One region of the Nocardioides terrisoli genome, then DNA from elsewhere that is predicted to be linked to it. Evidence: predicted binding sites of a transcription regulator. Region 1 holds the regulator's gene; the other holds the start of a gene.
The links. Region 1 encodes LexA, which represses DNA repair genes until DNA is damaged. Its sites were predicted from a motif close to TCGAACANNTGTTCGA; they were not measured.
Positions count from the first base shown of each region.

Region 2: the regulator LexA is predicted to act here: its motif matches at 5,013-5,028, upstream of Q9R13_RS10170 (HNH endonuclease signature motif containing protein).

Region 1 is NZ_CP134227.1:1,686,713-1,702,228, reverse strand. It holds gene Q9R13_RS08105 (SDR family NAD(P)-dependent oxidoreductase) at 1-222, shown strand, start outside; gene Q9R13_RS08100 (hypothetical protein) at 258-647, opposite strand; gene Q9R13_RS08095 (hypothetical protein) at 644-880, opposite strand; gene hflX (GTPase HflX) at 968-2,473, shown strand; gene Q9R13_RS08085 (DUF2207 domain-containing protein) at 2,521-3,237, shown strand; gene Q9R13_RS08080 (DUF2207 domain-containing protein) at 3,247-4,989, shown strand; gene Q9R13_RS08075 (LemA family protein) at 5,058-5,666, shown strand; gene Q9R13_RS08070 (ATP-dependent DNA helicase) at 5,730-7,688, shown strand; gene Q9R13_RS08065 (phosphatase PAP2 family protein) at 7,612-8,421, opposite strand; gene Q9R13_RS08060 (S53 family peptidase) at 8,609-10,567, opposite strand; gene lexA (transcriptional repressor LexA) at 10,746-11,531, opposite strand; gene Q9R13_RS08050 (hypothetical protein) at 11,648-12,235, opposite strand; gene Q9R13_RS08045 (helix-turn-helix transcriptional regulator) at 12,380-13,060, opposite strand; gene Q9R13_RS08040 (LysM peptidoglycan-binding domain-containing protein) at 13,300-13,716, shown strand; gene Q9R13_RS08035 (lysoplasmalogenase) at 13,866-14,561, opposite strand; gene Q9R13_RS08030 (hypothetical protein) at 14,593-15,075, opposite strand; gene Q9R13_RS08025 (DUF6318 family protein) at 15,414-15,516, opposite strand, start outside.
Region 2 is NZ_CP134227.1:2,123,371-2,138,886, forward strand. It holds gene Q9R13_RS10150 (HAD family hydrolase) at 1-213, shown strand, start outside; gene Q9R13_RS10155 (EamA family transporter) at 230-1,102, opposite strand; gene Q9R13_RS10160 (ABC-F family ATP-binding cassette domain-containing protein) at 1,129-2,832, opposite strand; gene Q9R13_RS10165 (maleylpyruvate isomerase family mycothiol-dependent enzyme) at 2,909-3,550, shown strand; gene Q9R13_RS10170 (HNH endonuclease signature motif containing protein) at 3,482-4,999, opposite strand; gene Q9R13_RS10175 (DUF3500 domain-containing protein) at 5,151-6,080, opposite strand; gene ppdK (pyruvate, phosphate dikinase) at 6,077-8,767, opposite strand; gene Q9R13_RS10185 (class I SAM-dependent methyltransferase) at 8,810-9,418, opposite strand; gene mgrA (L-glyceraldehyde 3-phosphate reductase) at 9,422-10,447, opposite strand; gene Q9R13_RS10195 (cytochrome P450) at 10,559-11,872, shown strand; gene Q9R13_RS10200 (NAD(P)/FAD-dependent oxidoreductase) at 11,869-13,545, shown strand; gene truA (tRNA pseudouridine(38-40) synthase TruA) at 13,536-14,396, opposite strand; gene Q9R13_RS10210 (3-hydroxybutyrate dehydrogenase) at 14,484-15,242, opposite strand; gene Q9R13_RS10215 (ABC transporter ATP-binding protein) at 15,235-15,516, opposite strand, start outside.

The DNA of each region.
Region 1 (15,516 bases):
CGGGTCAACACCGTGGCGCCGGGCCTGATCGACACGCCGATCTACGGCGAGGGGGAGGCTTCGGAGCAGTTCAAGGCCCACCTCGGCCAGAGCGTGCTGTTCCCCAAGCGTCTCGGTGTCGCCGACGAGCTCGCGAGCATGGTGGTCGAGCTCGTCACGAACTCCTACATGAATGCCGAGACGGTCCGCGTCGACGGCGGGATCCGGATGCCACCGAAGTAGCCCCTCGCCACGGTGGGCCGCTCGTTCGCGGCGGCTCAGCCGTGGGAGTGGCCGTGCCAGCGGTCGCGGTCGAACGAATGCGGCGACAGGTCGTTGTCCGGATGCGGCTCGGGACCGCTGGCCGGGTCGGCTGACTGCTCCGGTGGCGGATCCTCGACCTCCGGGGACACGGTCGCCTCCGCGCCGTGGGTTGCAGGACGGACCGAGCCGCGCACCTTGCCGACCCGCTCGCTGCTCAGTCCCATCTCGCCGGCCAGCCCGTCCGGGTTGTTTCCTGCCGCATCGGATTCCAAGACGCCGGAGGACGGGTCGAGGTCGCGCAGCGCGTCGCGGTCCTGGCCGAGATCGTTGTCGGTCACCTGCTGCGTCGGCTCGGCGCCGGGCTCGGGCTCGGCAGAACCCGCCGAACGGTCAGGCTCGTTCACTCGACGTTCTCCGACGGCTGGTCCATCGACGTTGCGGCGTTCTCCTCGTTCAGCTGCTCCTCGGCCAGATCAGGGTCCACCCGCTCGGACGGCCGGATGTCGTGCTCCTGCGGCTGGGGGATGCGCGCGGTGTCGGGCGTGTCGACCCGCTGCGGACCACCCGGCGGAGTCGGGGCGTCAGGCCCCTCCGCGGCAGGGTTCGCGGGGCCGGTCTTCGGCTGCTCGGTCTCCATGGATGCGACGTACCCGATCGGTCGGAGACCACGCTCACGGCAAAGTCGTTCGCCGTGGTGGTCGCGGCGACCTAGGCTGGAGGTCGTATGACGAACGCATCCGAAGAGAACTTCACTCTTGACGAGGAGCTGGCCCAGACCGCGGGCTGGGACCTCGACGAGCTCCCAGCCACCGATTCACGCGGTGTCGACGTCGCCGACGACGAGACCACCGGTGAGATGGACCTCGCTGCGCGGCACGCACTGCGGCGCGTTGCGGGGCTGTCCACCGAACTCGAGGACATCAGCGAGGTCGAGTACCGCCAGCTCCGGCTCGAGCGGGTGGTCCTCGTCGGCGTGTGGACCGAGGGCTCCGTCGAGGACGCCGAGAACTCGATGGCCGAGCTGGCCCTGCTCGCCGAGACCGCCGGCTCACAGGTCCTGGACGCGCTCTACCAGCGGCGCGACAAGCCCGACCCGGCGACCTACATCGGCCGCGGCAAAGTCGAGGGGGTCGCCGAGATCGTCCGCGCGACCGGCGCCGACACGGTGATCTGTGATGGCGAGCTCGCTCCCAGCCAGCTGCGCAACCTCGAGGACAAGATCAAGGTCAAGGTCGTCGACCGGACCGCGCTCATCCTCGACATCTTCGCCCAGCACGCGAAGAGCAAGGAGGGCATGGCGCAGGTCGAGCTGGCCCAGCTCACCTACCTCAAGCAGCGGCTGCGCGGCTGGGGCGGCAACCTGTCGCGCCAGGCAGGTGGCCGGGTGGCCGGCGGTGCCGGCATCGGCGGGCGTGGCCCGGGCGAGACCAAGATCGAGACCGACCGGCGCCGGATCAACACGCGGATCGCCAAGCTGCGCCGCGAGCTGGCGCACATGAAGACCACCCGCGACACCAAGCGCGGCAGCCGGCGACGCAACGAGATCCCGAGCGTCGCGATCGCCGGCTACACGAACGCCGGCAAGTCCAGCCTGCTCAACCGGCTCACCGACGCAGGCGTCCTGGTGGAGGACGCACTCTTCGCCACGCTGGACCCGACCACACGTCGTACGACGGCCGAGGACGGCCGGGTCTACACGATGAGCGACACCGTCGGGTTCGTCCGGCACCTACCGCACCAGCTCGTCGAGGCCTTCCGCAGCACGCTGGAGGAGGTCGCGGACGCGGATCTGATCGTGCATGTCGTGGACGGCGCCCACCCCGACCCCGAGGGTCAGCTCGCCGCCGTGCGGGAGGTGCTCGCCGAGATCGGTGCCGACAGGCTCCCTGAGCTCGTCGTGGTCAACAAGATCGACGCAGCCGACCCGCTCGCCGTGCAGCGCGTGCTCGCCCGCGAGCCGCACGCGGTCGCGGTCAGCGCCCGCACAGGTGAGGGCATCCCCGCTGCGCTCGCCGCCATCGAGTCCGAGCTGCCCCGTCCGGAGATCGAGGTCACCGCGCTGCTTCCCTACGACCGTGGCGACCTGCTCAGCCGGGTCCACGACCGGGGCGACGTGCTCGCCGTCGAGCACACCGCCGACGGCACCCGGGTCACAGCGCGGGTCGGGGAGGCGCTGGCCGGCGAGCTCTCGCCGTACACCGCGGCCGGGAGCACAGGTACCGACGGGTAGTCATCCTCGGCGCGACCGTGGCGACGGGCGTCGATAGGCTGCGCCACATGAGGCGACTTCGGGGGAGGTGGCCGGCGCTGCTTCTGGTCGCGACGCTGGCCCTGCTGGCGGGCTGCGGGTCGGCTCCGGGCCGCGCCGGGAGCACGGCACGGGTGGGTACGCCGGCGGCCTCCGTGACGCCACTCGATCCTGCCGATCCGGACGGTGAGCCGACCACGATCACCCGCTACGACGCGGACTTCCACATCGTTGAGAGCGGTCGGATGGATGTCACCGAGGGCCTCACCGTGAGCTTCCCCGAGGACGTGATCCGACACGGCATCCGGCGTACCTTCCGAGAGGCGCCGGGCCACGTGCAACGGTTCCCCGCCGACGTGTCCGTGCTGCAGGACGGCCGACCGGCGGCCACCGAGGTACAGCGGCATCGGCACTCGCGGGTGCTGTGGATCGGTGCGGCCGACACCGTGCTGCGGCCGGGACAGCACACCTACCTGATCAGCTACCGCTACGACGGCGTGCTCAGCGGGGACGACGACGCGATCCAGCGGCTGCACTGGCCGCTGGTGCCCGCGGGTTGGCAGCAGCGGATCGACCGGACCCGGCTGCGCGTGTTCCTGCCCGCAGCCGCGACCGCAGCGCGGTGCACCGCAGGGAGGGTGACCTGCTCCGTGCACGGTCGGCACACCCGTGTGCTGCACATCGAGACGGGCGCGCTGCCGGCGAAGACTCCGATTGTGCTCCGGGCGAGGCTCGCGCCCCACTAGGCTCCGCGCATGAAGCGACTGGTCGTGCGGGCAGTCGCACTGGTGGTTCTCGCGCTGCTGGTGTCGGTGCCGGCCTGGGGGCTCGACACCTCGAGCGGGTCCGGGTCGAGCGAGGACACCGAGATCACGAACTATGTGGCGGACTTCCATGTGGCGCGCAACGGTGATCTCGACGTGGTCGAGGACATCTCCGTGTTCTTCCCGGTGGGGGTGGCCAAGCACGGGATCTTCCGGTTCTTCGACACCCACGACCCGTCGGCTCCCCACGCTCGACGCATCCCCGAGGACATCCGGGTCCAACAGGATGGGAGCCCTGCGAGCGTCGACCTCTCGTGGCGCAACAACCGTCGCGAACGGGTGCTGCGCATCGGGGATGCGGACCGCTACGTCGACTCCGGGCGGCACACCTACCGGATCAGCTACCGCATCCCCGGGGTGCTCGAGCCCGGCAGCGGCGGCGCGCGGACCCAGTTCTACTGGAACCTGATCCCGGGGGGATGGGCGCAGCCGATCGACAAGGCCACCCTGAGGGTCTTCCTGCCGGCGGACGCCACCGGAGTGCGCTGTGCGTTGGGCAACGGTGCTGTCGCGGGCTGTGCTGCCGCCGGCGCAGGCACCCCGCGTCTGATCGTGCGGACCGGGCCGCTGGCGCCGTACACCCCGGTGACGGTGACCGCGGGCCTCGACGTACCGACCCCACCGGTTGGTCACGAGCTGCCGTGGACCGGCCGCTGGGACGGGGTCCTCGGACAGAGCGTCCCGACGCTGATCGCGATCGCGGTGCTGGCTGCCCTGGCTGCGGCCCTCGGGCTGCTGGCCGCGAGCCGGAGTCGCGAGGACGACCCGGGCTTCCCCTTGCAGTACGCCCCGCCCGATGGCATCGGGCCCGCCCAGGGCAACTACCTCCGCACGGAGCGCATCGACCAGACCGCCTTCGTGGCCTCGGTGATGTACGCCGCCGAGCGCGGTGCCGTCGCGCTGAGCCGGGATGACGGCAGCTGGACGATCGCCGACACCGGCAAGGGCTGGGACCGCATCGACGAGGCCACCGCCCAGGTGTCCGCGCTGGTCGGGGGCCCGCACGGATCGTTCACCGCGTCCAGCAGCAGCGTCGCGGACGGACAGCGACTGAAGAGCGTCATCGGCAGCTTCGAGACGGCGGTGCCCCAGTGGGCGCTGCAGTCCGGCAACCTGGTCAAGGCGGGGTTGGGAGGCTTCGGCGGGTTCCTCGTGCTGGCCGGGCTGGTGCTCGCGGTGCTCAACGTGTTCTTCGACCCGTTCGACCTGACCGTGTTGTCGCTGGTGCCCGGCCTCTTCGCGATCGGCGCACTGGCGCTGCTGGCGCCAGGCGCGTCCACCCGACGTACGGCGATCGGACGCCAGCTGTGGTCCCGGGTCGGTGGCTTCCACCGGGTGCTGTCCACGCCGTCGGCCGAGGCCCGCTTCGACTTCTCCGGGCGCAAGGAGCTCTACACCGCCTACCTGCCCTGGGCGGTGGCGTTCGGATGCGCCGACGAGTGGGCCAAGAAGTATCGGACGGAGGTCGGCGCCGAGCCGCCGCTGCCGGCGTACTTCGTGGGGATGTACTCGGGCGACCACACCGGCAACTTCGTCGACTCGATGGTGAGCAGCTTCAGCAGCACCGTCGACGCGGCGATCTCCTCCTATGAGGCCACCCAGTCCTCGTCGTCGTCCGGTGGCGGCTTCTCCGGTGGCGGCGGAGGTGGTGGAGGGGGCGGTGGCTCCTGGTGACCGCTCGCCACCGGCCCAGCAACTGAGCAAGTCCAGTCCCTGCACGAACCGATCGAGAGGACCTACCCGTGGTCGCCGTGATCATCATCGTCATCATCGTCCTGCTGCTGGCGGCCTTCGCCGTCGTCGGCTTCAACAAGCTCCGCAAGTCCGACATCGGCGCGCAGGAGGCGCTCGGCGGGATCGACGTGCAGCTCACCCGCCGGGCAGAGCTGATTCCGAACCTCGTCGAGACCGTGAAGGGCTACGCGGCGCACGAGAAGGGGGTGTTCGAGGAGGTCACCGCCGCCCGCACCCAGGTCGCGACCGCGGCCAAGGGCGACGACGTAGCGGCCAAGGCGGCTGCAGACGCTGCGCTGCAGGGCGCGCTGGTCCGGGTGAACGCGGTCGCGGAGAACTACCCCGACCTCAAGGCGAACACCAACTTCCTGGAGCTGCAGAAGCAGTTGGCCGGCACCGAGGACCAGCTCTCCTTCGCGCGGCAGTACTACAACGACGCCGTCGCGACGCTGAACAAGGCCGTGCAGACACTGCCGTGGATGTTCTTCACCGGTGTCGCGGGCGTGCACAAGCGTGACTTCTATGAGGCGCCCGTTGGTCAGCAGGCCCAGCCCCAGGTCGACTTCGGCACCGGTACGACGACCCCGCCGCCTCCTGCTGCGCCTGCTGGCTCCTGACCGCCATGGGTGACGTCTCGGCGGGATGGGGGTGGGGCGTCGTAGGGTGCTCGGGTGTCCGCCATGTCCGCTGCAGCGCCGGCCCAGGAGCCTCGGCCGAACGAGGCGGAGGGAGTGCGGGAGCTGCTCGCGGCGGCGGTGGAGGCGCTGGGTGGTGAGACGCGGGCCGGCCAGGTGCAGATGGCGGAGGGGGTGGCCCGGGCGATGGAGTCCGGACAGCACCTGCTCGTCCAGGCCGGCACCGGCACCGGCAAGTCGCTGGGGTACCTGGTGCCCGCGTTGCTGCACCGCGAACGCGTGGTCGTCGCCACCGCGACGCTTGCGCTCCAGCACCAGCTGGTCGAACGCGACCTGCCCGCGCTGACCGATGCGGTGGCGGACCTGCTGCCGCAGACTCCGACGTACGCCGTCCTCAAGGGTCGATCCAACTACGCCTGCCTGCACCGCGTGCGTGAGGGCGTGCCCGACGACCAGGGAACGCTGGTCGACCTTCCGACGGGCTCGATCGGGGCCGAGGTCGTGGCGCTGCGCGAGTGGATCGAGGAAGAGGCCGAGGCGGGCGGCACCGGCGAGAAGGACCGCGCGCCCCGGCACACCGACCGCGTGTGGCGACAGGTCAGCGTCAGCCACCGGGAGTGCCTCGGCGCGGCCAAGTGCCCCTACGCCACCGAGTGCTTCGCCGAACGAGCCAAGGAGAAGGCGGCCCGTTCACACCTGGTGGTGACCAACCACTCCCTGCTCGCGATCGATGCGATCGAGGGCATCCCGATGATCCCGGAGTACGACGCGGTGGTGATCGACGAGGCGCATGAGCTGGTCGCGCGGGTGACCCAGGCGGCCACCGACGAGCTCTCGCCGGCCGACGTCGAGCGCGCCGCCCGGCGTGGTCAGCGGCACGTCGAGGAGCACGAGGCCGACGACCTCGCCGACGCCGCCGACGCGCTGCGCAATGCGATCGACGGCGCCGCGCCCGGCCGTGTCGACCAGCTGCCCGTCGAGCTGACCGACGCTCTGGCACTGGTGCGCGACGCTGCCCGGGCACTGGTCTCCGCGCTGCCGAAGGACACCGACGACGCGGGCGCCACCCAGGCGCGCGGGTGGACCCAGGACATCTTCGCCACTGCCGAGAGGATGGCCGCCGGCAGCGAGCGCGACGTGCTGTGGGTGAGCGAGCGCGACGAGCGTCGGGGCGGCAACCAGCTGTGCGTCGCGCCGCTGGAGGTCGCCGGGCCGATGCGCGAGAAGCTGCTCGCCGAGAAGACCGTGGTCTTCACCTCCGCGACACTCAAGCTCGGCGGTGACTTCGACCGGGTGGCGACGTCCTTCGGGCTCGAGCTGTCCTCCCGCGGCGAGTCCTGGCAGGGCATCGACGTCGGGTCGCCGTTCGACTACGGCCAGCAGGCGATCCTCTACCTGGCCAAGCATCTGCCGCAGCCGGGTCGCGACGGGATGGCGCAGGCCACGCTCGACGAGATCGTCGCGTTGGTCGACGCGCTCGAGGGCCGCACTCTGGGGCTGTTCTCGAGCCGACGGGCCGCCGAGGCCGCCGCCGAGGAGGTACGCCGCCGGCTGCCGCACCTCACGACGCTGGCCCAGGGGGAAGCACAGCTGCCCGAGCTGGCCCGGCAGTTCACCGAGGACCCGCACACCTGTCTGTTCGGGACGCTGAGCCTGTGGCAGGGCCTGGACGTGCCGGGGGAGACCTGTCAGCAGGTCATCATCGACCGGATCCCGTTCCCGCGGCCCGACGATCCGCTGCTCTCGGCCCGCCAGCGTGCCGTCGAGAGGTCGGGGGGCAACGGCTTCATGGCTGTCGCGGCCACCCATGCCGCGCTGCTGCTGGCTCAGGGCAGCGGCCGGCTGATCCGCACCAGCACCGACCGGGGTGTGGTCTCCGTGCTCGACCCGCGGCTGGCGACGGCGCGGTACGCCGACTTCCTGCGGGCTAGCCTGCCGCCGATGTGGACGACGACGGATCCCGCGCTGGTCCGCCAAGCGCTTGCCCGGCTGGCCACCACCTGACCACGACGAAGCCGATCAGCACCACGACCCAGCCGGTGACCGCGTCAAGGACCCAGTGGTTGGCGGTGCCGATGATCACCAGCGACGTGGTGGCGGCGTACGCCCAGCCGGCGATCCGGAGGCCGCGCCAGCGGCCGTATCGCTGCAGTACGACGGCCACCCAGAGTGCCCAGCCCGCATGCAGCGAGGGGAAGGCGGCGAGCTGGTTGGTCAGGTCGCCGAGGCCCTTGGGCGCAGACGCGTCTCCGCTCCACCAGCCGTCGCCCGAGGTGAGCTGGAGGACGTCGACGTAGCCGCCGAAGAGTCGCGGCGGGGCGGTCGGCATCGTGAGGTAGGCGGCCAGACCGAGCACGGTGGCGATCACCAGCGCTCGGCGCGCCGGGAGGTAGCGGCGCGGGCCCTGGCCGAAGAGCCACACCAGCACACCGGCCGTGACGATGTAGTGGGTCGTGGCGTACCAGTAGCTGCCGAACACCGCGAGAGCGTGGTCGAGCACGAACCACTGGTTCAGCGCGTTCTCCCAGGCGATGCCGAGCACCTGCTCGACGTCGAGCAGCTTGGCGGCCCGCTCCCGCGCCGGGGCCAGGTCGTTGCTGGCGAGCAGACGGGATGCGGAGTAGGCGACGTAGAGGAAGCCGATCAGGGCCAGCTCAGCGATGCCGTGACGCCAATGGAACCGGCGTCGGGCGGCCACCGCCACCGGCACCGGGGTCTCCTGCATCTCCAGGGTCACAACAGTGAAAGATAGCGGGTACGGCGGTGCCCGGCACAGCCGTTTTTTGCGCGCTGACCTGCGAAAACGATGATGCGACACGATTTCGGAAACGAGTGGCTCGAAAAGGCGGAGCCGTGCACGACGAAGGGGCCGGGATCAGACCCGGCCCCTCCGTCGTGGGTGATGCTCGTCGATCCGGTGTTGCCTACTGGCCGGCGACCGCGTCCAGCCACGCCTGCCCGTTGGGCGAGCCGACGCCGGTGACGTCGTCGTAGCCGTTGCGGACGTGGATGGTCAGGTCGCCGTCGTCGCCGAACCCACGCACCGAGTAGACGTACCCGGCACTGCCGTCCACCCCGTTGACGTAGTCAGCACGCACTGCGCCCGGGTAGGTCGCCTTGTCGGCAGTGGTGATGTCGTACGACGCGCTCCGCGCGTTGTACAGCACCGGGTTGGCCAGACCGAACGGGTGACCTGCCTGCTGCATCGCCAGCGCCAGCATGCCGGCGTACAGCGGAGACGCCAGGCTGGTGCCTCCGATCCGGTACTCCGAGTAGGCCGCGTGACCGTCGGGGAAGGACTGGGTCTGCCCCACCAGCATGCCGGTCGTCGGGTCGGCCAGCGCCGACACGTCGGGAACGGCGCGCATCGGCGCACCACCGTAGGTCTGGCTGATGGAGCTCGGCACCACGCCGGCCTGGTAGGACGGCTGCGCGAACAGCCTGCTGGTGCCGCCGCCGGCGCCGTACAGGTAGAACGGAGTGCTCCAGGTGCCGTCGGCGTTCAGGGTCTGCTTCTCGGTCTCCCAGCCCAGCTCGAACTGTCGGCTGTCGCCCTGGTCCACGCCCAGCGCGGTGCCACCGACCGCGGTCACCAGCGGGCTCGAGGCCGGCCAGTCAGGGGTCGGGGTGGCGCCGTCGACGCCGCCGGTCTCGTCACCGTTGTCACCGGAGGAGAACAGCAGGCTGATGCCCTCCGCGGCCGCCTGAGCCTGGGTGTCCAGCTGCGGCTTGATGTAGCCGGTGGGCAGTGCCTCGCCGCCGTACCCGTAGGAGTTGGTGACGATGTCGGCCAGGTGGTTGTCGACGACCTTGTTCATGATCGCGTCGAGGTCGCGGTAGTTGTTCGGAGCGCCGATGTAGACGATGTCGGCACCGGGAGCCATGGTGTGCGCGGCCTCGATGTCGAGGGTCTCCTCACCGGACCAGCCGCCCGGGTCCTGCTGCTTGTTGGTAGCCCGGTTGTAGGTGCCCGGCGGGACGATCTGGCTGAAGTGGCCCTTGATGCTCGGCAGGCCGTGCTTCGCGCTGTAGGTCTCCACGTCGGACACGATGGTCGGCGATGCGTAGGCGTCGATGACACCGATCGTGACACCCGAGCCGTCGTTGCCGCTGCTGATCGCGCCGCTCATGCCGTAGGCGCCCTGCAACTGCTTGCCGGCATAGCCGCACGGCGCGAACGCGTAGTCGGGCGTCGCCGGCAGCACGGTGCCGTCCGGGGTCGGCGTGTTGTCGACCGTCTTCTCGCCCCAGTAGGACGAGCATGGCTGCGCGTTCACGAACACCGGCGGCGGGGGAGCCGCCTTGTGCTGGATCGCAAGCGTCTGCGACTCGTCGAGACCGATCACCGCCTCGACGTGGGTGAGCGTGGACGGGATGCTCAGCGCGGTGGTGTTGCTGCGCACTGTCTGGCCCTGCACCTTGTACTCCGCGAAGGAGGTCTTGAACGCCGAGGCCGCCTGGCTGGCGGTGCCGGTCGCCTCGACGTACTTGCGGTTGCCGGGGACCGAGGTCACCTTGAAGCCCTGACCCTTCAGCCAGGACTCCACCGCGTTCACGGTGCTGGTGTTGGGCGAGAACTGCTGGTGGAACTGGGCGGGCGTGAGGAACTTGCCGTAGTCGGGACTGCCGGGGGTGGAGACCGACTCGGCGAGCTTCTGGGCGGCGTCACCGCCACGCCAGTCGAGGTAGACGCGGAAGTCGACAGGCTGCGAGCCGGGCGTGCTGCCGACCCTGTGCTGGGCCTTCGCCCAGGCCGGGGTGCTGCCGGGCAGGGTGCTTCGGCCGTTGCTGGCGGCCTGGGCCGGGCTGAGCAGGCCGGTAGTGGCGGCTGCGAGAGCTGCCGCCGCCGCGATCGCGGCGACGGACGGGGCAATTCTTGTCACAGGGGTTCTCCCTTTCCGAGAAATGTGGCCGTCCGAGCAACGGCCACAGGAAAAACTACCCCTATGTGACCCCGAGCACATCCCCTCGCCGCGATCGAGTTCTCAGGAGGACTTCAGCCGGTCGCGGACGTGACGCCGTAGCGGGGCACGCGTCGCTGGAGGCCGGCCAGGAGGGCACCTAGACCCGGCGGAGTACGGCGGTCACCTTGCCGAGAATGGTGGCGTGGGTGCCGTCGATCGGATCATAGGCGTCGTTGTGGGGGAGCAGCCAGACCTTGCCGGACTTGCGCTGGAAGGTCTTCACGGTGGCCTCGCCATCGAGCATCGCGGCCACGATGTCGCCGTTCTCCGCCGTCTGGGCCTGGCGGACCACCACGTAGTCGCCGTGGCAGATCGCTGCGCCGACCATCGAGTCGCCGGAGACCTCGAGCAGGAAGAGGGTGCCCTCGCCGACCAGTGACTTGGGCAGCGGGAAGACCTCCTCGACCTGCTCCTCGGCGAGGATCGGCACACCCGCGGCGATCCGGCCGACCAGCGGGACGTACTGAGCGCCGGGCACCGCGTCGCCGATCCCGGTCGGGTCGAAGCTCTCGTCGCCGGAGTCGGCGTGGGAGATCGCGCGACGGGCGGCCATCAGCTCGGGGATGAACACCTCCAGCGCCCGCGGACGGTTGGGGTCGCGCTTGATGAAGCCCTTCTTCTCCAGCACGCGCAGCTGGTGAGCGACGCTGGAGGAGCTGGCCAGGCCCACCGTGTCGCCGATCTCGCGGATGCTCGGCGGGTAGCCGCGGCGCTCGATCGACTCGCGAAGCGTGTTCAGGATGCGTTGCTGCCGAGGGGTGAGTCCGGTCGCGTCGGGCGCCGCGTCGGGCAGCGCGGTGACGGTTGCGTGTCGCTCCTTGGTGGCGTCCTTGTCGCCCTTGGCGCTGCGTGCGGGGCGCTTCGTGGTGCTCTTGGTGGCCATGGGTCAGACCGTAGACCGATTCCGGGCGGGGTTCAAACATGTGTTCGAACGGCGTGTCGGGTCACGCTCGGGGCCGTGGGCACCGAGCCATGCGTCGACGCGGCTCCTGCGGTCGGTCAGGCTGCTGCTGGACCGGTCGCCGGCCGGCGGCTCACTGCGACCACGGACGCGTGCGGGTCGGACGGCGCGTGCTCGGGACGGTCGGTGGAGACAGGCTCCGCGGGTTCGGCGCGGCCGCCGAGCACGACCCCCATGTCCAGTCCGTACGTCGTGGTGCCCCCGGGGCGGGACTCCCCGTGCTGCATCTCCCCGATCGAGGGACCGGACATCCCGGTGTCGACGGCGCGGACCTCGCCCTGCGCCAGGACCGACAGCGCGTCGGAACCGGCGAAGAGGTTCTCCTGGCGGCTCCGGTCGAGCCGGGAGAGTCGGCGGCGCCACTGCGACCACTCGGAGAACGAGCGCGCTCTGGCGACCCGAGTCGCCTCGCGGAACAGCCCGTCGGCTGCGTCGAAGGCGAGCTCGAGGTGGTGGTACGCCGTCTGGCGTACCGGCAGTGGGGCCTCCAGGCGGACAAGGAGGTCCAGCTCGGCCCGGCACCGCTCGACGCGAACCAGCGCTTCGTCGACGCGGGCGACCAGGTCCTCGGTGACGCCGGGCTGCGCGGCGCGGTCGTGCCTCCAGCGGCGGGCGAGCCTGCTCATCGAAGGCCGGCCTTCGTCTGACGCACCACGCGCTCGCCGCTCCTGAGTCGATGGTGCTGTGCGATCGAGACGATCATCATGTCCGCGTTCCCTTCCCCTTCTTTTCTACAAGGCTGGTAGTGGAAAAGAAAGGGACCTTCGTCCTCACCCCGGCTCGATCTCCGGCTCGATCTCGGCGATGCACAGTGAGGGCTCGACGAACGGGAGCAGCCGGCCGGTCCGCATCGGTGCCCGCATCTTCTCCAGCGCGCCCTGCATCAGGCCGAGATGGACCGAGCAGACGACGTCGGGCCGGTCGGCGGCGACCTCCCGGAAGGGACAGTGCTCCAGTCGGATCTGGTTGCCGTCGCTGCGCCGTGGAGCGAAGCCGACGTCGTCGAGGAGCGCGGTCAGCTGGTTGACCGCATCCTCGGCGGCAGTCTCACGATGGGGCGGTGGTTCCTCCGCGAGGTAGCTTCCCCAGGCCCTGCCTGCGTCCCGGGATGCCGCGGACGGATCGGCGTGGGTGTTCGCGACGAACCCGGCCAGGATCTCGGCGAGCAGTCGGTAGTTGCGCTGATCCTCGTCGATGTCGGTTGTGGGAAGCGCGGCGTACGTCGCCCGCGGCCGGCCGCGCCGGCCCTCCGTGCGGACCGACCGCTCGACGAGCTCGTCCGCAACGAGGTGGTCGAGGTGGAACCGCACGGTGTTGGCGTGCAGGTCGAGCATCCTCGAGATCGCCTGCACGTCCAAGGCGTCGGGCGCGTCGCGGAGCGCGGCCAGCACCTCCGCGCGGCTGGTGCCACGCTGGCCCCGGTGGGCGCCGCCGGTCGTGGGACGGCTCATCTCCCCAGTTTGCCACCAGTGGTCTTGGAGAAAAGATTCGCGACACGCCGTTCGAACATATGTTCTTGCCCGGTTCGAACAGGTGATCTAACCTCGTACATGTGTTCGATCGAACGTCTGATCGACTGGGCCCGGCGAAACTGTCGGTTGCCGCCGATAGACATCGACCAGAACACAGAAGAGGGGTCGCGAACTCCGTCCGGCCACGAGGGCCGGGCACTTCCCTGGAGGTGGACCGAATGAGCACGATGACGATTTCCCCGATCCGTACGGTGAGGCCGGTGCGGCCGCTGCACGTGATCACCGATGCGCCGGTGCGGCGACCGGTGGCTCGCGTCGAGACCCGGTCGGCGCTGCGGCTGACCCGCCGCGGTCGGGCGGTGTTCCTGGTCGCGTTCCTCGCTCTGCTGGTGACCCTGATGGTCGCCTTCGGCGGGCTGGCCACCGCCACCCATGACTCCGGGACGCCCGACCCGGTGCGGATCGTCGAGATCGGTCCGGGCGACACCCTCTACGGGCTGGCCGGGTCGATCGCAGCCCCGGGGCACGTGCGGGACATGGTGTCGCACATCGAGCAGCTCAACTCGCTGTCCGGTCCGGAGCTCCAGGTCGGTCAGCGGCTGGCGCTCCCGCTGGACTCGGGCGCCACGAACTGACGCCGGCCACGGCTGGCTGAGGAGACGTACCGGCCACGGGACTTCGACCCCCCGGCAGGCTGGTCCTTGGGGAAGGCGGGGGCGAACCGATGCGCTCGGTTCGCCCCCGACGCTTGTCGAGACGCCCTGGTGGGCCGGATCGGTGGAGGTCAGCCAGCGAGCGCCGCGCCCTTGCTGAGCAGCAGCTGTCCGGCCGTGTAGGTCGCCATCACCACCGACTCGAGGCGAGGCGGTGGGTTCTTGACCAGGAACCTGCCCGCGCCGAGAACGGTGTCGGAGCCGACGAACAGCGCCGCGCCCGCCAACGTCAGCCGCCTCGAGCGAGCCGGCAGGGTCGGGTCGAGATGGCCGGCGTGCGCGAGCATGCCGGCGAGCAGCGCGGTGTAGCCGAGCACGGCCGGCCCGAGCGCCTTCTCCTGATTGAACGCCCCGATCGCCATGGTCGGTCCGCCGAGCGCGACGAGACCCGCCGCGACCTTGGCCGTGGTCGTGTCGCGCAGGCGCGTGCCGCGGTCGCGGTGCCGACGGAAGCCGGTGACGTACGCGTCGTGGCCGACGCCGAAGGACCCGGCTCCGGCGGCGAACGCCGCGGTGCCGTGGCGTAGGAGCATCAGGTCGCCGCCCCAGCCGCACGCCTGCGCGACCAACGTGCTGGACCGCAGCGGAGAGCCCATCGCCCGCCGATCTGTGGCCAGCGAGGCGGCCAGGGTCGGCATCAGCAGCGGCTTGGTGAGCCGTCGTGACGTCGCGGCGAGCGGGCGGCTGGAGCCAGCGAGCCAGCTGTCGGCTGCAGCAAGGCCGAGGTAGGCGAAGGTCAGCCGGGTACTGAGGGTGAGGCGGGACACGGATGCATCCAAGCAGAGCGGCGGTCGTGGGTCAGTGTCCGGTGCCGGAGAGTGCTGGGGTGGCCTCGACGACGTCGAGGGTGGTGGTGGGTCCGGTGGTGGTGACGGTGGTGGGGACGGGTCGGGTGGGTCCGTTGTTGACGCGGTAGTGGGCGGCCCAGGTGATGGTGACGTGGATGTCGAGGTGGTGGGCGGTGGTGGGGTAGCGGTAGGTGATGGTCTTGGCGGGGTAGGGCGCGCCGGGTGTGGTGGTGGCGGCGGTGGTGCCGTCGCCGTGGGTCCAGGTGAAGGTGGTCGGCCGGATCGCCAGCTGTACGTGTTGTCCGAGCAGGGTGACGGTGCGGGTGAACGGGGTCGCCTGGGTGGAGAAGATGGTCTCGAGGTTGACCAGGGTGGTGTTGCTGGGTTGTACCAGTGCTCTCGGGTGGGGCAGTGGGATGCGTTGGAAGGCTCGGGCGACCAGGCCGGGGGTGATCTGGGGCTTGTTGGCCACCGCGGCGGGCATGCAGGTCATCTCCGCAGTCGTGTGGGGAAGCGGCCTCACACGGTAGTGCCGCATCAGTTCCTGCCCCTTCGGGCAGCGCATCAAGTTCGTGCACAGTCCCTGTCCGCCGGGTACGTGAAGCTGATCCTGGCGGCAGATGGGCTGCCAAACCCACACCTCCGCTGGCGGAGCGGTCGATGTGTTCTTCGTCGTCCCATGACTGTCGGACCGTTGACCATCGGAGTTGCACGACCCGAGGACGAGCAGTTGGCCGGCTGCGCCATCGGCGGACGTGCTGCAGCTGCTGGCGATCGCTGGTGCGCTGGCGAGGAGCGCGGCGAGGAGCGCCAGGATGCCGACGAGCGGAACTATTTTGCGCGGGTCCACTCCGACACCTTCCAAGCGATTCCGTGGCTAGGCGAGACGAAGACGGTGATTGCGTTGGCGCCACCACTGACTGTATTCACGGAC
Region 2 (15,516 bases), 440 kb from region 1:
GTGTCCGGGCAGGAACGGGTCGCGAAGCCGGATCCAGCGATCTTCGAGCTGCTGTCGCGGCGCTCCGGTGTCCCCCTTGATCAACTCTTCTACACCGACGACAGCCCGCGACACGTGACGACGGCGCGGGCGCTGGGGATGACGGCCGTGGTGTTCGCATCGCCGGAGCAGCTCCGTCGCGACCTGGTGGCTGCAGGGCTGCTGCCCGACTGACGGGGGTCGAGCCGGATCACGTCGCCTCGATCCGGCCGGGCTCCTCGGGGCCCTTGCCCACCCCCATCACGATCACACTGGCGAGCACCACCAAGGCCAATCCGGCCACCTGGGTCCCGGTCAGCGTCTGCCCGAGCACCAGCAGCCCGGCGAGCGCCGCGACCGCCGGCTCGACGCTGAGCAGGATGCCGAACACCGCAGCCTTGAGCCGGCGCAGCGCCAGCAGCTCCAGGGAGTACGGCAGCAGGGAGGACAGCACGGCGAGCCCCAGGCCCTTGGCCACGTGGTCCGCGGTCCACACGTCGTGGCCGGCCAGGCCGGCCGGCAGCACCACGACGGCAGCCACGCACAACGCGAGGGAGAGGCCGTCAAGCTCGGCGAAGGCCGCGCCGGTGCGGGCACTGAGCAGGATGTACGCCGCCCAGCAGGCGCCGGCCGTCAACGCCAGCAGCAGGCCGACCCAACTGAGGTCGCCCAGGGGGATGCTCAGCGCCCGCGAGATCAGCAGCACGCCCCCGGCGGCAGCGGCCACCGCGACGAAGTCCAGCGGCCGGCGCGACAGCGCCGTGGTCAGCACCAGCGGGCCGAGGAACTCGACCGTGACCGCCACGCCGAGCGGCAGGTGGGCGAGCGAGCCGTAGAAGCTCCAGTTCATCAGCCCCAGCGCGAACCCGAAGGCGACCACCGTCGCCCAGTCGGCACGGGTGTGCCCGCGGAGGGTCGGCCGGCTGACCGCCAGCAGGATCAGCGCCGCGAAGCCGACCCGGAGCAGGACCGACCCGCCTGCTCCGATCTGCGGGACCAGGGTGGCGGCCAGGGCGCCGCCGAACTGCACCGAGACGATCCCGCCGAACACCAGCACAGGCGCGGGAACCCGGTCGGCAGACACCCGGCGAGGGTAGTCGGGCAGGCGGCTCACCGCGCCCGCTCGACCCTCGTCTCATCCCAGACCGGCTCGGGTGACTCGTAGACCGCCCCGTCGGCCCCGAAGACCACGAAGCGGTCGAAGGACGCTGCGAACCAACGGTCGTGGGTCACCGCGAGCACGGTGCCGTCGTACGTCGCCAGTCCGGCCTCGAGTGCCTCGGCCGACTCCACGTCGAGGTTGTCGGTCGGCTCGTCGAGCAGCAGCAGGGTCGCCCCTGAGAGCTCGAGCAGCAGGATCTGGAACCGCGCCTGCTGACCGCCGGACAGCGAGTCGAAGGTCTGCTCGGCGGCGTGCGCGAGCTCGTAGCGGTCCAGCACCCGGCTCGCCTGCTCGCGCCCCATCCCCGTGCGGCCCCTCCCGTCGACGCCGGCGTCACCGCGATGCAGGATCTCCAGCAGGGTGCGGCCCACCAGCTCGGGGTGCGCGTGCGTCTGGACGAACCAGCCGGGGCGCACCCGGGCCCCCAGCTTCGCCGTCCCGGCGTGCGCCACGGGAGCGATCTCGATGTCCTCGACGGGCAGGTGCTCGGCCTCCGGACGGGTCCCTCCCGCGGCCAGCAGCCGCAGGAAGTGGGACTTGCCCGAGCCGTTGGAGCCGAGCACGGCCACCCGTTCGCCGTACCAGACCTCGAGGTCGAAGGGCCTCATCAGACCGTCGAGCTCGAGATCCTCGCAGACCACTGCCCTCTTGCCCGTGCGCCCACCGCGCAGCCGCATCGTGACCTGCTGCTCGCGGGGCTGCTCGATGGGTGGGCCGGCCTCCTCGAACTTGTGCAGCCTGGTCTGTGCAGCGCGGTAGCGCGAGGCCATGTCGGAGTTGTACGCCGACTTCTGCTTGTACATCAGCATCTGTGCGCGCAGCTTCGCGTGCTCCTCGTCCCAGCGCTTGGTCAGCTCCTCGAAGCGGGCGAACCGCTCCCGCCTGGCCTGGTGGTAGGAGCCGAACCCGGCCGGGTGGGTCCAGGTGGAGTTGCCGGCACCCGAGCCACCGCTCGAGAGCTCGACCGTCACGATCCGGGTGGCGGTGTTGCTCAACAGCTCGCGGTCGTGGCTGATGAACAGGATCGTCTTGCTGGACTCACGGATCCGCTCCTCGAGCCACATCTTGCCCGGGACGTCGAGGTAGTTGTCCGGCTCGTCGAGCAGCAGTACCTGGTCGGGGCCGGCGAGCAGGTATTCCAGCACCAGGCGCTTCTGCTCGCCGCCGGAGAGAGTGCCCAGGGAACGGTACTTGGCGCGGTCGAAGGAGAGGCCGAGCGCGGTCGTGCAGCAGCTGTCCCAGGCCACCTCGAGGTCGTAGCCACCTGCGTCGGCGTACTCGGCGAGTGCGGAGGCGTACTTCAGCTGGGTGGCCTCGTCGTCGGTGTCCATCAGCCTGAGCTCGAGCCGCTCCACCTCCGCGGCCGCCGCCCGGACCCGGGGTGGTGCCACGGACAGCAGCAGCTCGGCGACCGTGGTCGCGCCCTCACCGACGTGCTGACGCATCACGCCGAGGCCACCGGACCGCGTGACCGCGCCGGCATGCGGCGTCAGCTCGCCGGTGACGATCCGCAGCAGCGTGGTCTTGCCGGCACCGTTGGCGCCGACCAGGGCCACCTTCGCGCCCTCGCCGACCCGGAAGGACACATCGTCGAGCAGCACCCGGCCGTCGGGGAGCTGGTAGCGCACTCCGGCGACGTCGACGTGACCCATGGGATGGATTCTCTCGGTCGCGCACGCCGAGCGCGAACGGATATCTGATTCGGGCGTCTCGTCCTACGCTGGGCCGATGGCGGACGTGATGGCACTGGCCACGGAAGAGCGCCGGGACCTTGCCGACTACCTCGCGACCCTCACCGACGAGGATTGGTCGCAGCCCTCCCTGTGCCCGCGCTGGTCGGTGCGCGACGTGGCCGGCCACGTGCCGAGCTACGACGAGCTCGGCTGGCCTGGCCTGCTCGCGCTCCTCGCCCGGTCCAGGCTGTCGCTGGAGCGCAGCAACCAGCGCCTCGTCGAGCAGACCCGCCGACGGAGCACCGACGATCTGGTCGCACGCCTGCGCCAGCACGCCGTACCCCGGGGCATCACCGCCATGTTCGGGGGCCGGATCGCGCTCACCGACACCCTGATCCACCACCAGGACATCCGACGGGCCCTCGGTCACCCTCGCAGCGTGCCGGCTGGTCGGCTGGTCGCGGCGCTCGAGTTCGCGCCCCGTGCGCGTGCGCTGCCGGCACCGGGCAACGTCCGCGGCCTCCGGCTGGTGGCCACCGACCTCGACTGGAGCAGCGGCAGCGGTCCGGAGGTCGCCGGCCCCGGGGAGGCCCTGCTCGTCGCGGTCGCCGGCCGCTCGGAGGCGCTCTCAGACCTGAGTGGACCGGGGCTCGGCCTGTTGGCAGAGCGTGTGGCCGGGAGCAGCGAACGGTCGTGAGCCTGTCCGACCACCGGCGCGGCCCGATTCCTGGAAGCAGCTGGTGCGTGCCCCCAGGGGTGGTGGACGGTCCGAAGGGAGGGTGCCGGTGCGATTGACGACGAACCGGTGACCGTGGGGCGTCGTCCAGGTGACGACGCCTGGTTCGACGACGGCCGCGTGGTAGCCGGCGTGGGTCTTGAGGCGGTGGTGGTGTCGGCATAGCGGGATGAGATTGCAGGTGCAGGTGGATCCGCCGGTGGCGTAGGGGTGGACGTGGTCGTGGTCGCAGGCGGTCGCGGGATGGGTGCAGTAGGGGAACAGGCAGTGCCGGTCGCGGCGGTCGACGATCTCGCGGAGCCGACCGACCACCTGATAGGCGTCGCTGGCCCGGTGGGCGTCGGGATCCAGGACCGGGAGCACGGTCAGATCGGTGGCTGGGCGGCCGCACCAGGCGGCGATGCGCTCGGCCAGAGTGACGAACCCGTTGGTGGTCTCGGGCCGACAGTGGCCGACGGGGTCCAGGCCGAGCAGGGCCAGGTCACTGATCCGTAGCTCCAGCACGGTGCGCGACCGGCCCGGGATGCGAGCCGGTGCGCTGGTCTCAACGTCGGTCAGTAGCTGGTGGGCCAGGGCAGGGTCGGCGAGCACGCCCAGGGCGCGGGCTCGGCGGACCGCCAGGGTGTCGTGGGCGGCGTCGGGGTGCACCCGGTCGAGCACTTCGGCCAGCGCGGTCAGGGTGGTGTCGAGGTCGTCGAGGTCGGCGTAGTCCGCGCGGATGTCCATCCCGCTCACTCCGGTGTGGCCGACCGCCTCCTTGTCAAAGCGCACGTATCGACGGTCCAAGGCCTCGAGGCTGGCTGCCTCCACCTGCTCTGGATACAGCCTCAGCATCACCTCGCCGACCAGGCGCCGTACGGTGATCTGCCCGGCTCGGTCGGCGACCGGGGCGAGGGCGGCATCGATGGCGGCGACCACGTCGTCGGGCGCGCCGGCGACCTCGGTCGCGATCATCCGGGCCCGCCAGGCCGGCACCTGCCCGGCCCGGGTGCGGGCCCAGATCGCCGGCAGTCGGTGGGCCAGCACCAGCACGTCCCGAAGCAACCCCCGCCCAGCGGCCGTGGACAACCCGCATGCTGCAGCCAGCCCGGCCGGCGCGTCCCAGGCCACCGGTGGCAGGCCGGCCCACGCGGGAGAGTCCAGCGACTGCTCAGGGTCGATCCCGACGAAATGGGCGGCCAACGCGTCGTCATCGACCCGGGTCGGCGAGACCGGCTGACCGTCATCGCCCAGCTCAGGATGCGCATCGGCCCACGCCAACGCCAGCACCACCACTTCGGTCTCCGCTGCCGCGACCCGGGCGCGAGCGTCGCGGATCCGGTGTGCCAGCCCTACCGGCGAGCAGTCCTCCATCGGCAGCGCCGACTCACCGGGCCACGCCGGGTCGTCACGATGCGGAGCCAGTGTCATGAACTCATGATACTCGAACATCTGTTCGATTTCAAGAGAGATATAGGGGTCGGATTGCAGGGCGGCCTCAAGGCAGGCGTCCCAGAGCCATCGGGGTCATCCGGATGTCAGATCGCACATGCGCACAGCCCTGGAGCCGGCTCGACTCCCCTCAGCGGTGCTGGTCCCGATAGTGCTGCGCGAGCAGGTCGGCTCCCCAGTCACGGCGCAGGTCACGGACCACCGTGTGCACGTGGTTGGCTCCGGTCTGGGTGTTGTCCAACTCGATCAGCAGGCTGTCGGCGCGGACGGCGTAGTAGTGCCCCTCCCCCGGCTCGACCGAGCCCAGCCAGGCGAAGGTCGACCGATCAAGTGTGGACGTGACGGTCTGCGCCGGCCGCCCCGTGTAGACCCCGACCAACCTCGACAGCAGGTCGCGCTGGGAGGGGTCGAGGTCGGCGTACCCGATGCCGCGCGGCACCGCGGTCACCTCGGCCCGTACGGCGTTGCCGGTGATGATGTCGGCGGGAGCGTGGTCCGCGACGACCGCCACCGCCCGCTGGTCGGCGTCCAGGCTCTCCAGCAGTGCCCGGCCGGCGTCCTCCTCGGCGGCCAGCGGCCGAGTGCCATCCGGGGCGGTCGCCGGGTTGGCGCCGAGGAACAACGGCAGCGCGGCCACCGAGTCCCCCACGACGCTCACGTGCACGCAGACGTGGTGGCCGCCCAGCCGCCAGCCCCAGACCTCGTCGGCCGGATCGGCGAACACCGAGAGCCAGTAGTGGCCCGGGTCGCGCCGCTCCCAGCCAGGTCGGCCGGCCTGCTGCTCGACCGCACGCAGGACGGTCTCGAGGTCCATCACCGCCCGGGCCCGGGCCCACCCCGAGTCGCTCAGCCCGGTCGCCACCAGGTCGAGCGCCGCGGCGCGCTGCGGGTCGGTCATTCCGCCGAGGATCAGCCCGCCACGAGGCCCGGGGGTGTACTGCCAGCGCATCCGCTCGACGTCGTCGAACGAGTACGTCGCGCTCGCCCGCTGGTCGTCGTCGAGCAGGCCCAGCCACCTCGCGGCAGCCGCCCGCGTCCGCTCCGAGGTCGCCGCGGTCATCGCTGCTCGGAGACCACCGCTCGTCCCGCCTCCAGGCGCGCCACCGGCACCCGGAACGGCGAGCAGGAGACGTAGTCCAGTCCGACGCCGTGGAAGAAGTGGATCGATCGCGGGTCGCCGCCGTGCTCGCCGCACACCCCGACGTGCAGGCCGGGACGTGCGGACCGTCCCTTCTCGGTCCCGATCCGCACCAGCTCGCCGACGCCCTGGGTGTCCAGGGACTCGAACGGCGAGATGTCGAAGATGCCGTTGTCGAGGTAGGTGGAGAAGAACGACGACTCCACGTCGTCACGAGAGAAGCCCCAGGTCATCTGGGTGAGGTCGTTGGTGCCGAAGGAGAAGAAGTCGGCCGACTCGGCGATGTGGTCGGCGAGGATCGCCGCCCTGGGCAGCTCGATCATGGTGCCGACGAGGTGGTCGACCGCTCCGCGCTCCTCCGCCACCTCGGCGGCGACCTGGGCGATCTTGAGGCGGATGACGTCGAACTCGCGCACGCTAGCCACCAGCGGGATCATGATCTCCGGCCGTGGGTCACCACCCACGGCCTTGCGGTCCGCCGCGGCCTCGAGGATCGCCCGTGCCTGCATCACGAAGAGCCCCGGGATCAGGATGCCCAGGCGGACGCCGCGGAGCCCGAGCATCGGGTTCTGCTCGTGCAGCCGGCGGACGTGCTCGAGCAGCACCCGGTCGCGGTCGTCGACGGGGTCACCCCCCTGCTGCTGACGTTGCTCCTGCAGCGCGACCGCGACCGACAGCTCGGTGAGGTCGGGGAGGAACTCGTGCAGGGGCGGGTCGATCAGCCTGATCGTCACCGGCAGGCCGTCCATCGCCTCGAAGATCTCGGTGAAGTCCTGTCGCTGCAGCGGCAGCAGGGCATCCAGTGCCGCCTGCTGCTCGGTCTCGTTGTCGGCGACGATGAGGTCCTCGACGAGCTGGCGTCGCTCACCGAGGAACATGTGCTCGGTGCGACACAGTCCGATCCCCTCGGCACCGAACCTCCGGGCCCGGGCCGCGTCCTCCGGGGTGTCCGCGTTCGCCCGCACCCGCAATCGGCGTCCGGAGTCGGCGCGCTCCATCACTCGGGCGACGGCGGAGACCAGGTCGTTCGAAGCGGCCGGCACCTCGCCCTCGAAATGCTGCACGATCAACGAGTCGCTCACCGGCACCTCGCCCGCGAAGACCTCGCCGGTGGTGCCGTCGATGGAGATCACGTCGCCCTCGTTGACGACCCCGCCGTCACGGACCTGGACCGACCGGGCGGACACGTCGACGTCGAGCGCCTCGGCGCCGCACACGCAGGTGCGGCCCATCCCGCGTGCCACCACGGCTGCGTGGGACGTCTTGCCACCCCGGCTGGTGAGGATGCCGCGTGCGACCACCATCCCCTGCAGGTCGTCGGGGTTGGTCTCCTTACGCACCAAGATGACGTCCTCGCCCCGCGCGGCCCACTCGACCGCGGTCGCCGAGTCGAAGACCACCTTGCCGACCGCGGCGCCGGGAGACGCCCCCATGCCGGTGGCGAGCAGCGTGCGCTCGGCGGCCTCGTCGAAGCGGGGGAACATCAGCTGGGCGAGCTGGGCGCCGGTCACCCGGCGCAGACCCTCGTCCTCATCGATCAGCCCCTCGCTGATCATGTGCCGGGCGATCCGGAACGCCGCCTCCGGTGTCCGTTTGCCGACCCGGGTCTGCAGCATCCAGAGCTTGCCGCGCTCGATGGTGAACTCGATGTCGCACATGTCGCGGTAGTGCTTCTCGAGGATCGCCATGATCCGGAGCAGCTCGTCGTACGACGTCTTGTCGATGCGCTCGAGGTCGGCGATCGTCAGGGTGTTGCGGATGCCGGCGACCACGTCCTCACCCTGCGCGTTCTCGAGGTAGTCGCCGTAGACGCCTTGGTTGCCACTCGCGGGGTCCCGGGTGAAGGCCACGCCGGTGCCCGAGCCGGCACCACGGTTGCCGAAGACCATCGCGACGACGTTCACGGCAGTGCCCAGATCGTCGGAGATCCGCTCCTGGCGACGGTAGAGCCGGGCCCGGTCGGTGTTCCAGGACTGGAAGACGGCGTCGACGGCGAGGTCGAGCTGCTCGCGGGGCTCCTGCGGGAAAGGCCTGCCGGCGTGCTGCTCGACGAGTGCCTTGTACGTCGCGACCAGCGCACGCAGGTCGTCCGCGGACAGCTCGGGGTCCTCGGTGACGCCGCGCTCCTGCTTCAGCGCGTCGAACGCCCCGGAGAACACGTCACCCTCGATGCCCAGCACCGTGACGCCGAACATCTGCACCAGCCGGCGGTAGGAGTCCCAGGCGAACCTCTCGTCGTCGGCTGTACGGGCCAGCCCGACCACGGACTCGTCGTTGAGACCGACGTTGAGGACGGTCTCCATCATCCCCGGCATCGACACCGCCGCACCCGAGCGCACGGCGACCAGGAGCGGGTCGTCGGACTGCCCGAGCCGCTTGCCCATGGTCTGCTCGAGCCTGGCCAGGTGCTCGTCGACCTCGGCGCGCAGGCCGTCAGGGAGGGTGCCGTCGACGAGGAACGCGCGACAGGCATCGGTGCTGATGATGAACCCGGGAGGCACCGGCAGCCCGATGTTGGTCATCTCGGCGAGGTTCGCGCCCTTGCCGCCGAGCAGCTCCTTGTGGTCCTTGTCGCCCTCGGCGAAGTCGTAGACGAACTTGGTTCCCATGACCTGACTATGCCCGATCGGCAGATCTTCATGGGCGACGGGTCAGGGGCGGCGGGCCTGCAGCACTCGGAACCCCTTGGCGCTGGCGATCCGGTCGGTCGGGTAGCCCTGCTCGGTGAGCCACCGGGTCAGCGAGTCCGCGCCGAGGTTCTTGCCAACGACCATCGTCGCCGAGCCTCCGGGCACCAGGTGCGGGAGCCAATGCAGCAGCAGCTCGTGCAGGGCGGACTTGCCGACCCGGATCGGTGGGTTGGACCAGATCTCGTCGTACGACGTGTCCGCGTCGACCGCGTCCGGGAGCACTGCCTGGAACCGGTCGGCGACGCCGAGCGCCGCGGCGTTCTCGTTGGCCAGCAGCAGCGCCCGCTCGTTGACGTCCACCGCCGTCACCACGGCGTCCGGGCAGGCCACGGCGACAGCCAGCCCGATCACGCCGTAGCCGCACCCGAGGTCGAGCACCGAGCCGGCGGTGACCGGCGGGCCCACCTCGCGCAGCAGCACACCGGTGCCGATGTCGAGCCGGCCGCGCGCGAAGACTCCCGACCCGGTGGTCAGCTCCAGCCAGTGCCCCCAGACGTCGGCGCGCATCGGCACCCGCTGGAAGGGGCTGGCCGGGTCGGCGCTGAAGTAGTGGTCCTGCTCGTCGTCCATGGCTCAGTCCTCGGTCTGGCGGGCCCAGAGGTTCACGCCCGACTCCACCGCGTGCCCGTCGATGGCGGCCAGCTCCTCCTCGGTCAGCGGCGCCGCGTCGAGGGCGTCGAGGTTGGTGTCCAGCTGCTCGACCGATGACGCCCCGATCACCGCGCTGGTCACCCGGCGATCGCGCAGCGCCCACTGGAGCGCGAGCTGCGCCAGCTTCTGGCCACGTCCCTGTGCGATCTCGTCGAGCGCCCGGATCCGACGCAGCACGCTCTCGTCCAGCCCGGAGATCGTGCTGTCCGCACGTGCCGCTCGCGAGTCGGCCGGGACACCGTGGAGGTAGCGGTCGGTGAGCAGTCCCTGGGCTAGCGCGGTGAACACGATGCAGCCCATCCCCTGCCGCTCCAGCTCGTCGAGGAGCCCATCCTCGATCCAGCGGTTCAGCAGGGAGTACGACGGCTGGTGGATCAGCAGCGGCGTGCCCAGCTCGCGGGCGATCCTGGCCGCCTCGGCCGTCCGACCCGGTGAGTACGACGAGATGCCGGCGTACAGGGCCCGGCCGGAGCGCACCGCGGTGTCCAGCGCCATCATCGTCTCCTCGACCGGCGTCTCGGGGTCGAAGCGGTGGCTGTAGAAGATGTCGACGTAGTCCAGCCCCATCCGTGCCAGGGACTGGTCGAGCGAGGCGAGGACGTACTTCCGCGAGCCGCCGCCCTGGCCGTAGGGGCCGGGCCACATGTCCCAGCCGGCCTTGGTGGAGATGACCAGCTCGTCGCGGTGGGTCCCGAAGTCCTCGCGCAGGTAGCGACCGAAGTTCTCCTCAGCGCGACCGTAGGGCGGCCCGTAGTTGTTGGCCAGGTCGAAGTGCGTCACGCCGCGGTCGAACGCGCGGCGCAGGATCGCCCGCTGTGTGTCCTCCGGACGGTCATCGCCGAAGTTCTGCCACAGCCCCAGGGAGAGCGGGGGCAGCTTGAGCCCGCTCCGTCCGCAGAAGCGGTAGTCGCGGCCGTCGTACCGGTCGTGCGCTGCTTGATAGCCCATGCGACTCATCCTGCCGCACCGGTGGAGACCCGCCGCGTCCCCATAAACCCCGAGCGCCGACCGGGGTGTTCCCCTATGGTGCGAGGGATCGAGCCGCGATGGGATGTGCGCATGACCGTTTCCCGGATCGCCGCGCCGTTGCGGCGCCAGGTGCTGCGCTGGACGATGGGCCGCCGCGGTGGCCTGGACATCAGCATGGTGCGGAAGATCCCCGCGTCCACGACCTACCCGCTGCGCCGGGTGGGCGTCGACCCGGTGCCCGAGCTCTCCCGCGCTCGCGACAGCGCGCCGGTGACCCGGCTCGGACGGGTCTTCGGGATGAACATCTGGCTGGTGAGCGGGTACGACGCGGCGCAGGCCGTGCTCGCCGACTCGACCCGGTTCAGCAACGACCTGCGCCACCTGCTCGGCACCAGGGAGCGCACCGACGCGCAGGGGGTCGGCGGACTGGGCATGACCGACCCACCGGACCACACCCGGCTGCGCCGGCTGCTGACGCCCGAGTTCACCCGCCGGCGCCTCGCCCGACTCGACGGACGGATCGACGCGATCGTGGCCGAGACGCTCGACGCACTGGCGCGGACCGGCCCGCGCGCCGACCTGGTCGCGGACTTCGGGTTCGCGATCCCGTTCCGGGTGATCTGCGACCTCCTCGGCCTCTCGGTCGCGGACCGACAGGCCTTCCATCGGCTCGGCGCTGCCCGGTTCGATCTCAGCGAGGGCGGGTTCGGGGTGTTCAACGCCGCCACGGAGTCGCGTGAGTTCCTCATCAACGCCGTGCGCCGGCAGCGCAGCGATCCGGGTGACGGACTGATCGGCGCGCTGCTGACCGAGCACGGCTCGGAGTTCGATGACGTCGAGCTCGGTGGCCTTGCCGACGGCGTCTTCCTCGGTGGCTACGAGACCAGCGCCAGCATGCTGTCGATGGGGGCCTACGTGCTCAGCCAGAACCCCGACGCCTACGAGGCGCTGCGCCGCGGGGAGGCTGCCGAGGTCGACGCGGTGGTCGAGGAGCTGCTCCGGTTCCTCTGCCCCGTGCAGGTCGCGTTCCCGCGCTTCGCCCGCGACGGCATGGACCTGTTCGGTGCCCGGGTCAACCGGGGCGATCTGGTGGCGGTGTCGCTGTCCGGCGCGAACCGCGACCCCCGCAGGTTCGACACGCCTGAGGAGTTCGACCCGGCCACCGCGACGGCCGCCCATCTCGCCTTCGGGCACGGCCTGCACCGCTGCGTCGGCGCCGAGCTCGCGCGGATGGAGCTGCGGGTGGCGCTGCGGGGCCTGGCCCGCCGCTTTCCCGACCTGGCCCTGGCTGTGCCGGTCGAGGAGCTGGCCTTCCGGGAGCTGTCCGCCGTGCACGGGATCGATGCGCTGCCGGTGCACCTGTGGGCGCCGACCGGGACGCACCTCGAGGCCGTGCCCGGATGAGCGACCCGGCCGCCGGCCGGCCGGTGATCGTGGTGTGTGCGCCGGCGCACGCGGAGGTCCTCGTGGACGAGTTCGGCCGCTACGCCCGTGACTACGACCTGCGCACGACCCGCTCCGCGGCGGAGACGACGGCGTTGATGAGTCGGTTGCGGGCGGCCGGCGTACCCGTTCCGCTGGTGGTCACCGAGTCTCGGCTGCCCGACAGCGGGGTCTACGAGGCCTTCGCCGCCTGGCGCGAGGCGATCCCGACCGCCCGCCGGCTGGTCGCGGCGCACTGGGAGCACTTCGGCGCCGACGCTGCCGGGCTGCGCCCCGGTCTCGCCAAGGGGAAGTACGACGCCTACCTCCTGATGCCCCGGGGAAGGCGCGACGAGGAGTTCCACACAGCGGTGACCGAGCTGCTCTCCGACTGGGGCTCGACCGTGCCCCGGCCCGAGGTCGCGTCCGTCCAGGTCGTCGCCCCGTCACTCGACCCGGTGACCGTGGCCGTCCGCGACTTCCTCGACCGGATGGGCATGCCGCACGAGCTGCTGCACCCCGACAGCGAGGCCGCGCGCGCGATCCTGGCCGACCTCTCGGGCAACGTGGCCTACCCGGTGGTGGCCGCCTACGGGCGGGAGACCGTCGTCGCCCGCAGCGTGCGCGACGTGGCCGCGTCCTTCTACGGCCGGCCCGCCGACATCGTGGTCGACGAAGTGGTCGACCTGGCGATCGTCGGTGCGGGTCCCGCGGGGCTGGCGGCGGCCGTCTACGGAGCCTCCGAGGGACTCGACACCGTGGCCGTGGAGGCCGAGGCGGTGGGCGGGCAGGCCGGGACCAGCTCGATGATCCGCAACTACCTCGGCTTCCCGCGAGGCATCTCCGGGATGCGGCTGGCCCAGCGGGCCCGCAACCAGGCGATCCGGTTCGGCACCCGCTTCTTCACCGGCTGGCCGGTCGAGTCGCTCGCTCCCGGCGGCGACGGCGAGCCACACGAGGTGGTGACCGAGGGCGGCACCATCCGCGCACGCGCGGTGGTGGTGGCCTCCGGCGTCGCCTACCGCCGCCTCGGTGTCGCTCCGCTCGAGGAGCTGGTCGGCTCTGGCGTGTCCTACGGTGCTGCGGCCGGGAGCGCGCGCGAGTTCGAGGGCGCCGACGTGGTGGTCGTCGGCGGCGGCAACTCGGCAGGTCAGGCCGCGATCCACCTGGCCCGGTTCGCCCGCTCCGTGCGGCTGGTGGCGCGACGCCCCGACCTGGCCGCCACCATGTCGGCGTACCTCATCCGCGAGATCGCCTTCAACAGCCGGATCAGCGTGCTGACCGGTCGCGAGGTCATCGACGGCGGCGGCGACCAGCGCCTCGAGTGGTTGGTTCTCCGCGACGTCGCCAGTGGCGAGGCCGAACGACTGACCGCCTCCGGCCTGTTCCTGCTCATCGGCGCCGAGCCGCAGTGCGAGTGGCTGCCCGAGGAGATCTGCCGCGACGATCGCGGGTTCGTGCTCACCGGCCGCGACGTGCCCAAGGCACTGTGGTCGGGCGGCGTCCCGCCTGCCGACCTGGAGACCTCGGTGCCGGGTGTCTTCGCCGCCGGTGACATCCGGGCCGGCTCGATGAAGCGGGTGGCCGCAGCGACCGGAGAGGGCGCCTCGGTGGTCGCGCTGGTGCACGCGCACCTCGGCACGCGTCAGTCCTGACCGGGCGACGACGAGGGCAGCACCCGCAGGGTGCGGGACGCCTCCGCCCGGGCGGCGAGCTCCGCGTCGGGCGGATAGCCGACCTCCTCGAGAGTCAGGCCGTGCGCCGCAACGACGTTGACCGCCGGATCGCGGACACCCGCGCGCAGCACCTCGCCGATCCACCCGGGTTCGCGCCTGCCCTCGCCGACCGCCACCAGGCCGCCGACCAGCGACCGCACCATGTGGTGGCAGAACGCATCCGCGCGGACGGTGCCGACGAGCAGCCCGGCCTCGTCCCGGGTCCAGGACAGCACGTGGAGGGTGCGGATCGTGGTGGCGCCCTCGCGACGCTTGCAGAAGGCGGCGAAGTCGTGCTCGCCGAGCAGCGCGACGGCGGCGTCGTTCATCGCCAGATCGTCGAGCGGTCGCGGCCACCCCAGCACGTGACCGCGGGTGAGCGGGTCGACGGTCTCCGCCCGGTCCGCGATCCGGTAGGCGTAGCGGCGCCACACGGCGGAGAAGCGTGCATCGAACCCCGCCGGCGCCGCCACCACCCGGCGCACCCGCACGTCCGCGGGCAGGACCCCATTCAACCGCCGTTCAAGCCCGTTGAGTTGGGACCCCGTGCCCGTTGAGTTGGGTGTTCGTGCCTGTTGAGTAGGGAGTTCGGGTACGTCGACATGGGCGACCTGGCCGCGGGCGTGGACACCAGCGTCGGTGCGACCGGCACAGGTCATCGCGACCGACGGCACGCGCAGCACGGTGGCGAGAGCAAGCTCCACGGTCTCCTGCACGGTGCGAAGACCGGGCTGGGTGGCCCACCCGTGGAAGCCGGCGCCGTCGTACGCCAGGTCGATCCGCAACCGCACGCAGGTGAACCTACCCATCACGCCGTGGGGCGGTTCGTTCGGGACGCCGGAACACGCCGAGATGCACCCCTGATCGGCCCAGGCGACTCAGTGGGCGAGCCAGCCGGCATCAAGAGTGAGCACGGAGCCGGACATGGACCACGCTCCCGGCCGACAGACGAAGGCCACCGCTTCGGCGACCTCCTCGGGTTCGATCAGCCGCTTCACGCTGTTGGAGGCGAGGAGCACGTCGGTGAGCACATCGTCCTCGGCCAGGCCGTGGGCACGTGCCTGGTCTGCGATCTGCGCCTCCACCAGCGGAGTGCGCACGTAGCTGGGACAGATGGCGTGGGCCGTCACGTCCGCGCACCGCGCCCCGGCCTCGAGCGCCACCACCTTGGTCAGCCCGACGATCGCATGCTTGGCAGCCACGTAGCACGCCTTGTACGGCGAGGCGACCAGACCGTGCACCGAGGCGATGTTGACCACCCGGCCCCAACCGCGGTCGTACATCCCGGGCAACACGGCCTTCGTCAGCAGGAACGGAGCAGTGAGCATCACCGCGAGCATGGTGTTCCACTCCTCCTCGGGGAATCGCTCGATCGGGTGGACGCGTTGCAGTCCGGCATTGTTGACCAACACATCGACGGCGCCGACCTCGGCCGCGAGACGGTGCACGTCCTCGGCCCGGGCCAGGTCGGCCACGACGGTCACACAACCGGGCAGCGTCTGCTCGAGGCGGTGGAGCGCAGCTCCGTCGACATCGGCCACCACCACCCGGTCGCCGTCGTCCGCCAGGCGTCGGGCCACGGCCAGGCCGATGCCCGAGGCACCTCCGGTGACCAGGACCCGGCGACGCTCAGGCATCGGCACCGACGCCGAGGTAGGTCCGGATCTCCGCGCTGTCGCGAAGCTCGTCGGCTGGTGCATGGTGGCGCACCGCCCCCTTCTCGATGATGTAGCCGCGGTCGGCGTACTGCAGCGCGAACAAGGCGTTCTGCTCGGTGATGAGGACCGTCACCTTCTCCTCCCTCAGGATCGCCAGCCAGCGCCCCAGGTCCCCGACGATCGCGGGCGACAGGCCCTCGGTCGGCTCGTCCAGCAGCAGGATCCGGGGACCCGACAGCAGGGCGCGGGCGAG